Regions from separate parts of the Micromonospora sp. NBRC 101691 genome, predicted to be linked through region 4. Evidence: riboswitches for the same ligand, from Rfam matches in the RefSeq annotation. Region 4 holds a riboswitch; each other region holds the start of a gene.
What was found. Region 4 has a riboswitch for cobalamin ahead of bluB (5,6-dimethylbenzimidazole synthase). Riboswitches for the same ligand answer to the same signal wherever they lie in the genome.

Region 1 (2,191 bases), on a different contig from region 4:
CGCTGTCCATCCGGGACAGCCAGCGGCCGGTGGGGGTGCGCAGCCCGCCGGTCGGTCCGACCCGGCCGGCGGCGCGGACCCGGTCACCGAGGCCGAGGGCGTCGAGCGCGCGCAGCGCGTTGGCCATCATGGTGAGCCCGGCACCCACCTCGCCGGGTTCCGCGGCCCGTTCCAGGACGGTCACCCGCCACCCGGCCCGAAGCAGTCCGACCGCCGTGGCGAGGCCGCCGATGCCACCACCGACCACCACCGCCTGAGAACCTCTCACGCCCGCCATCCTTCTACAGGTGTAGAAGGCCATACTACGGCGGACGGACCACCAGGGAGGGGCACAGTGACGGGCCGGGCAAAACGGGTTGAACTGCTGGCGGACGCGGCCATCACGCTGATCGCCGAGCGGGGGATGCGCGGGCTCACCCACCGCGCGGTCGACGCCCGAGCCGAAATGCCGGCCGGCACCACATCGGCGTACCTGCGGACCCGCCGGGCCCTGGTGGAGGCGGTGGTGCAGCGCCTGGTCGACCTGAACCGCGTCGACTTCGCCGCCCGCCGGCTGCCGGTCGACGCACCCGCCGGAGAACGGCCACCGCTCACCCCGGCGGACCTCGACCGCCTCGCCACCGGCATCGCCGCGCTCTTCGACACCTGGCTCAGCACCGGCCGGGACCGGGTCCTGGCCCGGTACTCCTGCCAACTGGAGGCCACCCACCACCACGGGCTGCGGCAGATCCTCGAACACGGCACCGTCATGCGGGAACAGGCCCGCGACATCCTCGCCCGAGCCGGCGCGGCGAACCCGGACCGGCAGGGCGACCAGTTCCTCGCCTTCGTCGACGGCCTGCTCTTCGACCGGCTGGTCGGCACCGGCGGGCTGAGCGCACCCATCCCCGGCACCGAGGAGAGCCGCGCCGACCTGCGCGACGCCATCCGCAGCCTGCTCCGCGCGCTGACCGGCCGCTGATCCGCAACGGACGCCCGCCCGGCCGCCTGCCCGTCGGGACGCCCTGCCGCCACCTGGGCGGCGTCCGCTGGGGCATCCGGTCGTCGGCTGTGGACCGATATGTCGATCATCTTCGTGGCGTTCGTCACCGTGACACCCCGGCGGGCCAGCGGCTAGGGTGACGCTGCCGTGGTGCTCGGGAAGCCGGTGAGATACCGGCGCGGCCCTCGCCACTGTTATCGGGAAGTCCGCGACCCTCGTCGTCAAAGAGGCCACTGGGCGTACGCCTGGGAAGGCCGGTCACGGACGCACCACCCGTAAGCCAGGAGACCGGCCACGGCACTGTGACGAACCGTCCACGAGGTGCTGGAAGGCGATCCCGATGCGCGAGCGTGCTGTCTGGTCCACCCTGTCCCGGCGTGCCGCCGCGCCGCTGACCGTTCTGGTCCTCCTGCTCGGAGGCTGTGGTGCGGCGGACGACGACCCCGCGACCGCCCCGGCGTCGGCCGCCCCGGTCAGCGTGACCAACTGCGGCACGCCGGTCACCGTGGCCGCGCCGCCGAAACGGGCGGTGACGTTGAACCAGCCGGCCACCGAGATCATGCTGGCCCTGGGCCTGGCCGACCGGATGGCCGGGACTGCGTACCTGGACGACGCGATCCTGCCCGAGTACGCCGACGCGTACGCCACGGTGCCGGTGCTGGCCAAGGAGTACCCGGCCCGGGAGAAGCTGCTGGAGGCGGAACCGGACTTCGTCTACGGCTCCTTCCAGAGCGCCTTCGGTGACGAGGGGGCCGGTGACCGGGCCGAACTGGCGAAACTCGGCGTCGGCTCGTACCTCTCCCCGGCCGGCTGCCCGGCACCGCACCGGCCGGCGAAGCTCACCACCGACCACGTGTTCACCGAGATCCGCGACATCGCGGCCATCTTCGGTGTCCCCGAGCGGGCCGAGAAGCTCATCGCCGACCAGCGGACCCGGCTCGCCGCCGCGGCGGACCGGATCGACGACGCCGCGAAGCTCTCCGTGCTCTGGTGGGACGCGGGCACCGACGCCCCGAGCGTGGGGGCCTGCTGCGGCGGCCCGGGCATGATCATGTCGGCGGTCGGCGTCACCAACGCCTTCGCCGACCTGACCGGAGCGTGGGCCGACAGCGGTTGGGAGACGGTCGCCGACCGCGACCCCGACGTCATCGTGCTGGTCGACGCGACCTGGGACACCGCCGCCGCGAAGCGGACCTTCCTGACCGGCCA
Region 2 (2,191 bases), on a different contig from region 4:
GCCGGGCGCGTTCCCGGTTCGGGAGCCGCCGCAGATCGACCAGTCCGCCCCGCCCGTCGGCGATCAGCGCGGTTCCGGAGCTGGGGTGCAGCACTCCGGCCAGCACCCGCAGCAGCGTCGTCTTCCCGGCACCGTTGACCCCGACGATCCCGAGCCGGCTGCCGTCGGCGACGTCGAGGTCGACTCCACTCAGCACGGTGCGGCCGCCCATCCGGGCGGAGACGTCGTGCAGGCGCAGGGCGGGGGTCATCGGTCACCACCGAACCGGTACGAACCTCGGCCCATGAGCAGCAGGAACAGGGGCGCCCCGAGCACGCCCGTCACCACGCCCAGGGGAATCTCCTGCGGTCGCACCATCACCCGGGCCAGCACGTCGACCCAGACGAGGAAGACCGCACCCGCCACCGCCGCGACCGGCAGGACGACCCGGTGCCGGGCGCCCACCACCAGCCGGGCCGCGTGCGGAACGATCAGCCCGACGAACCCCACTCCCCCGCTGACCGCGACCAGCACACCGACGACCACGGACAGGATCACGAACAGCGCCGTACGCAACGCGGCCACGTTGATCCCGAGAGCCGCAGCCGTCTCCGGCCCGGCTGCCAGCGCGTCGAGCCAGCGATGCACAACCAGCAAGCCGGCCGCGAGGACGACGACGAACACGGCGGGTATCACAAGCTTTTCCCAGGTGGCTCCGCCGACGCTACCCAGCATCCAGAACATCACCGAGTTCGCCGCGCGCTCATCGTCGCTGAGAAAGACCAGCAGCGAGGCGATCGCTGAGAACCCGGAGGAAAGGACGACACCGGAGAGCACCAGCCGGATCGGGGTCAGTCCGCCCTGCACGGTGGCGATCAGCCAGATCAGCAGCGCGGATCCGACCGCCCCCAGCAGCGCCCCGGTCGAGACTGCGTAGAGGCCCAGCCCGGCAAGCGCGCCGGTGGTGAGGGCCGCGGTGGCACCCACCGAGGCGCCCGAGCTGATACCCAACAGGTAGGGATCGGCCAGTGAGTTGCGTACCAGGGTCTGCATGCCGGCCCCGGCGATCGCCAGGCCCGCGCCCACGACCAGCGCCAGCAGCGCGCGGGGCAGGCGCAGTTCCCAGATGATGACGTCCCAGCGGCCGGCCGGCCTGCCGGAGAAGCGGTCGGTGACCGCCGCGACGACCTCGGTGAGCGGGATTCGCTCGGAACCGAAGGCCAGCGAGGCGATCACGCTCAGGACCGACGCGACGGCCAGCACGAGCAACAACGGCCAGAACGGCAGCCTACGCCGGGGCATGATGCGGCCTCTCAAGTCTGGAGACCCTGATCGCGAGAGTCCACTGACGAGCATGTGAGCCGACAGGTCTTCGGACTTGGGGTCAACCGGCGGCACGGCCTTCCCAGAGAAGTACTCTCCAGTGGCGAAATCGTGCCGCCGTCGCCCGTACCGCTGCGCGCCAGTCCCGGAATCTCACCGGAGTTCCCTGGCATCCCTCAGGATGCGGTCGACTCGACCGGGACAGTACCCGCACCAGGCGGGTTCCGCCACTGAGGACTCCGCCCTCGTGACATCGACCACTGATCTGCGTCGAGCCGCCACGGCGTGTGCGAGATCCCCCGCGATCGCCGGGAACTCAGCGGCCGCGGGTGACGACTGCCACTTCGACGACCGCGTCCGCACCGATCGATGAATCCAATTCCGCCGATGCCCCGCCGGCCACCCACCCCCGGTCCGCCACTGATTTCGGCCCGCTGCTGCGGCTGCACTTCTACGCGGGCATCCTGGTCGCCCCGTTCTTGCTGGTCGTTGCCCTGACCGGGGCCACCGACACCACCGGCCCAGCCGCCATCCGGGCTTTCAAGGTCAGAACTTCGCGACCGAGTCACCGCCAACGACGACGAGATCACCAGGGATACCCACGTCAGCGTCACTGCTCGACGCCGCCGAGCGCGTCGGCGAGGCACATCCCATGGCTGGCCTTGGTCGGACAGCCAGGGTCGCCGTGGTTGCGCAGCTAGGACCGCAGATGGTGTGGGCGACGAGCCGGCTGTGGTGTCAATGCCCGCTGGCGAGGGCCTCGCCCAGCGGCGTCCGCGTGTGCAGCACCCGCGGACCGGCGCGCCGGCTGTCCACCAACCCGGCGGCGCGCAGCACGGTGAGATGGTGTGACGCCGTCGACGCCGCCAGGCCGGTCAGCTCGGCGCAT
Region 3 (2,191 bases), on a different contig from region 4:
CGGCGAGCACCAGGCGGTCGCCCGGGGTCCAGGAGGTCACCCGGTACGGGCCGGTGCCCACCGGCTTGCGGTTGAAGGCGGCCTTGTTGACGTCCTGCCCGGCCAGGGCCTTCGCCGGGACGATGCCCAGCGCGAGGCGCTGGAGGAACGGCGCGTAGGCGTACTCGAGGGTGAAGACCACGGTCGACGGGTCGGGCGCGGCGACGGCGGCGAGCATGTCCAGGTCGGAACGGAGCGTCGAGTCGACCTTCGGGTCCAGTACCGCCTGGTAGGTGAAGACCACGTCCTGCGCGGTCAGCGGGCTGCCGTCGTGGAAGACCACCCCGTCGCGGAGCTTCGCCGTGACCGTCCGCCCGTCGGCCGACACGGTCGGCAGCTCCCGGGCCAGGGCCGGCACGAGCTGGTTACGGTCGTCGCGGGCGACCAGGCCGTCGAAGATCAGCGAGCCGCCGTCGACGCCGTAGTTCAGCACCGGGTTGAGCGTGTCCGGCTCGCCCGCCGTCGCCACCACGAGCCGGTCGCCGCCGTCGCCGGCGGGGGTGTCCGTCGGGGCCGAGCAGGCGGACAGGGCGACCAGACCGGCGGCGAGCAGAGCCACCATCCGCGCAGACCGCACAGGGTCCCTCTTTCCTTGGGTCGACGACGTGGCGCGGCCGCGAGCCGACCGCGAAGCGATCCTTGCGTAGTTGCCAAGAGGTTGCAATAGCAGCCCGGAGGATGGTCATCACATCGCCGACCCTCTGGCTGACCTGCGCCTCGGGACCACCACCGGCCACCGACGACGTCGGCAGCCCGCCGCAGGTGGATCACCGCTCTTGCCCCGCCGGTCGCCGGTCGATAGCCTCTCGCCGTCAAGGTGCTCGGGAAGCCGGTGGAAGACCGGCGCGGCCCTCGCCACTGTGACCGGGGAGTGACCTCCGACTTGCGCCACTAGGCCGACGGCCTGGGAAGGCCGGAGGAAGCGTCGATCCGGGAGCCAGGAGACCGGCCTTGACGGTGTGATCTCGTCCACGAGGTGTTGGAGAGGAAGGTCTTCGATGCACATCGCCGAGGGGTACCTACCCCCGGTGCAGGCAGCGGCGTGGTTCGCGGTGTCCGCACCCTTCGTCGTCCACGGCAGCCGGGCGCTCGTCCGGCAGGTCCGTCAGGACCCTGAGTCCAAGTTGTTGCTGGGAGCTGCCGGCGCCTTCACCTTCGCGCTCTCGGCCCTGAAGATCCCGTCGGTGACCGGGTCCTGCTCCCACCCCACCGGCACCGGCCTCGGCGCGGTGCTGTTCCGACCACCGGTGATGAGCGTCCTCGGCGGCATCGTGCTGCTGTTCCAGGCGGTCCTGCTGGCCCACGGCGGGCTGAGCACGCTGGGCGCCAACATCTTCTCGATGGCGATCGTCGGCCCCTGGGTGGCCTACGGCGTCTACCTGCTGGCCCGCCGCCTCGGCGGCAGCCTGGACGTGGCGGTGTTCCTGGCCGCCGCGCTGGGCGGGCTGGCCACCTACTGCGTCACCAGCGTGCAGCTCGCCCTGGCGTTCCCCGACCCGGCGTCCGGTTTCCTCGGCGCGGTGGTCAAGTTCGGTGGCATCTTCGCCGTCACCCAGATCCCCCTGGCGATCAGCGAAGGGCTGCTGTCGGTGCTGGTGGTGCGACTGCTCACCCGGGTCAGCGGAGACGAGCTGCGGCGCCTCGGCGTGCTGCGCAAGCCCCAGGAGGTAGCGGCGTGAAGCGCTTCGGACGGGTCAACCTGCTCCTGCTGCTGGCGGTGGTCGCCCTGGCGGTGGCTCCGCTGGTGCTCGGGCTCGGCGGTTCGGCCGAGGAGCCGTTCACCGGGGCGGACGCCCAGGCCGAGGAGACGATCGTCGCCGACCACCCGGACTACGAACCGTGGTTCTCCTCCATCTACGAGCCGCCCTCCGGCGAGATCGAGTCGGGCCTGTTCGCCCTCCAGGCGGCGGTGGGCGCCGGGTTCCTCGGCTACTACTTCGGGGTCGCCCGCACCCGGCAGCGGATGCGCGACGCCGACGCCGCCAACGGCTAGTGTTCGCCCTCGACGTCGCCGCGCACACCGGTCCCTGGCGGGGACGGCACCCGGGCGAGAAGGCGCTGCTGGCGCTCGGCCTGCTGGTGTGCGCGGTGGCCCTGCCGACCTGGCCGGGCGCCGCGTTGGCGGGCGCCGCCGCCGCGCTGCTGCTGGTCG
Region 4 (2,191 bases):
CGGTTCAGGGCCGCCCAGTCGTTGAGCCCGGTCACGGCGGCCGGCAGTGCGCTGGCCGTACCGACGGCCACCAGTGCGGTCGCCGCCCGCCGCTGGCCCGGCATCGCGTCGAGGACGGCGGCGCTGATCCACGCGCCGACCGGCACCTGCACCAGCGCCGGATGCAGCGGATGCCCCAGCCAGACGCCGTGCAGCAGGTCACGGACGCGCTGCGGTCGGAGGGTGCTCTGGACCGCCCGCTGGAGGCGGTCGCCGACCCGGTCCAGGCCGGCGGCCTGCTCGATCCTCATCAGTAGTGCTCGCACCCGTACCGACTTCCCGGTCCGGGAGCCCGCAAACCGGGCGGCGGTGACCATTTCGCCGCCGCCCGGCGTGACCGGGCAGCCCGTCGACGGGTTCAGTCGCGCGGTGTCCACCGGTCGTCGTGGATCGCCTCGGCGAGCGGGCGGGCCTGCCGCCAGCCGTGCCGGGCCAGGTCCGGCACGGTCTCGAAGTGGGTGACCGGGCCGAGGCAGAGCCAGGCGACCGGCCGGATGCCGGCGGGGATGCCGAGCAGGTCGGCCAGCCAGGGTTCGCGGTAGAAGGAGACCCAGCCGACGCCGAGTCCCTCGGCCGTGGCGGCGAGCCAGAGGTTCTGGATGGCCAGGCAGGTCGAGTAGAGGCCGGTGTCGGCGATGGCGTGCCGGCCGAGCACCGCCGGCCCACCCCGCGACTGGTCGTGGGTGACGACGATCGACAGGGTCGACTCCAACACGCCATCGATCTTGATCCGGGCGAACCGTTCGGCCGCCTCGCCCGCCAGAGTGGCGGCGAAGACGTCCCGCTCGGTGCGGACGTGCTCGTGGAACCGGCGGCGCGTGTCGGCGTCCCGCACCACGACGAAGTCCCAGGGCTGGGAGTACCCGACGCTCGGGGCGGCGTGCGCCGCGGTGAGCACCCGGTGCAGCGCCTCGTCGGGCACCGGTTCCCCGGTGAACTGGGCGCGTACGTCCCGGCGGCGGTGGATGACGTCGTACAGGTCCATGGGCAGGCTCCCGCTGCGCTCGGCCCACCCGGGCAGGGGTGGGCGCGTGACGCGAGGCCGGTCTTCGGACTCCCGGATCGACGCCGTGCCGTCCGCCTTCCCAGCCCTCGCGGACCAGTGGCTGCGCTGTTCGCGCGTGGACGGTGGCTCCCCGGTCACCGCGGCGGGCCCGTGCCGGATTCGCACCGGCTTCCCGATTCTCCCCGCTCGCGCGGGGCACCTCACTGTGTCGTGCCGCCAGCATGGTAACCGGCGGACGGGATTCCGGTCGCCCTCCGCAGGGGTCGGACGGCATGCTGCACCCCATGTACGCGCACGCCCTCCGTTCACAGCCGGTTCCCGCCTCCACCGTCGCCCGGCTCGTCGGCACGGTCGGTCGTCCCGACGCCGTACCGCCGCCGGTGCTGATGCTGCTCGGGATGTTCTCCACCCAGCTCGGCGCGGCCGTGGCCAAGCAGTTGTTCGGCACCACCAGCCCGGGGGGCACCACCACGCTGCGGCTCGGCTTCGCCGCGCTGATCCTGCTCGCGATCGCCCGTCCCGGGCTGCGGCTGGGCTGGCGTACCGGTGGCCTGGTGGTCGGCTTCGGCCTGATGCTCGCGTTGATGAACCTCAGCTTCTACGCCGCGCTGCACCGGGTGCCGCTGGGCGTGGCGGTGACCATCGGCTTCGCCGGGCCGCTGCTGGTGGGGCTGGCCGGCAGCCGTCGGCTGCTCGACGCCGGCTGGGCGGTGCTGGCCGGCGGCGGCGTCCTGCTGATCAGTGGCCTGGGCGGGGCGTCGGTGGACGGCCTCGGGCTGTTCTTCTGCGTCGCCACGGCCGTCGGCTGGGCCGGCTACGTGGTGTTCGGCGGGGCGGTCAGCAAGCGGATCCCCGGCAGCCGGGGGCTGGCCCTGGGCATGGCCGTCGGCGCACTCGCCGTGCTGCCGTTCGGCGTCGCGGGGAGCGGCACCGCGCTGCTCGACCCGTGGATCCTGCTGCTCGGCCTCGGTGTCGCGCTGTTGTCGTCGGTGCTGCCGTACTCGGCGGAGATGTCCGCGCTGCGCCGGATGCCGGCCCGGGTCTTCGCGGTGCTGTTGAGCCTCGAACCGGCGATCGGCGCGCTGGTCGGGCTGGTCCTGCTCGGCGAGCTGCTGACCTGGCCGCAGTTCCTCGGGGTGGCCTGCG

Region 1: it holds a riboswitch for cobalamin, as region 4 does, so the genes downstream of both, QSK20_RS23780 (ABC transporter substrate-binding protein) here and bluB (5,6-dimethylbenzimidazole synthase) in region 4, are expected to answer to the same signal.
Region 2: it holds a riboswitch for cobalamin, as region 4 does, so the genes downstream of both, QSK20_RS21875 (FecCD family ABC transporter permease) here and bluB (5,6-dimethylbenzimidazole synthase) in region 4, are expected to answer to the same signal.
Region 3: it holds a riboswitch for cobalamin, as region 4 does, so the genes downstream of both, QSK20_RS10300 (energy-coupling factor ABC transporter permease) here and bluB (5,6-dimethylbenzimidazole synthase) in region 4, are expected to answer to the same signal.

The regions. Positions count from the first base shown of each region.
Region 1 is NZ_BSTB01000017.1:142,627-144,817, reverse strand. It holds gene QSK20_RS23790 (FAD-dependent monooxygenase) at 1-268, opposite strand, end outside; gene QSK20_RS23785 (TetR/AcrR family transcriptional regulator) at 335-961, shown strand; cobalamin riboswitch at 1,114-1,293, shown strand; gene QSK20_RS23780 (ABC transporter substrate-binding protein) at 1,323-2,191, shown strand, end outside.
Region 2 is NZ_BSTB01000015.1:75,959-78,149, reverse strand. It holds gene QSK20_RS21880 (ABC transporter ATP-binding protein) at 1-250, opposite strand, end outside; gene QSK20_RS21875 (FecCD family ABC transporter permease) at 247-1,281, opposite strand; cobalamin riboswitch at 1,326-1,509, opposite strand; gene QSK20_RS21870 (ArsR/SmtB family transcription factor) at 2,041-2,191, opposite strand, start outside.
Region 3 is NZ_BSTB01000004.1:359,669-361,859, forward strand. It holds gene QSK20_RS10295 (ABC transporter substrate-binding protein) at 1-616, opposite strand, end outside; cobalamin riboswitch at 838-1,007, shown strand; gene QSK20_RS10300 (energy-coupling factor ABC transporter permease) at 1,038-1,718, shown strand; gene QSK20_RS10305 (energy-coupling factor ABC transporter substrate-binding protein) at 1,715-2,032, shown strand; gene cbiQ (cobalt ECF transporter T component CbiQ) at 2,032-2,191, shown strand, end outside.
Region 4 is NZ_BSTB01000005.1:104,976-107,166, forward strand. It holds gene QSK20_RS11015 (Rieske (2Fe-2S) protein) at 1-305, opposite strand, end outside; gene bluB (5,6-dimethylbenzimidazole synthase) at 398-1,024, opposite strand; cobalamin riboswitch at 1,077-1,248, opposite strand; gene QSK20_RS11025 (EamA family transporter) at 1,318-2,191, shown strand, end outside.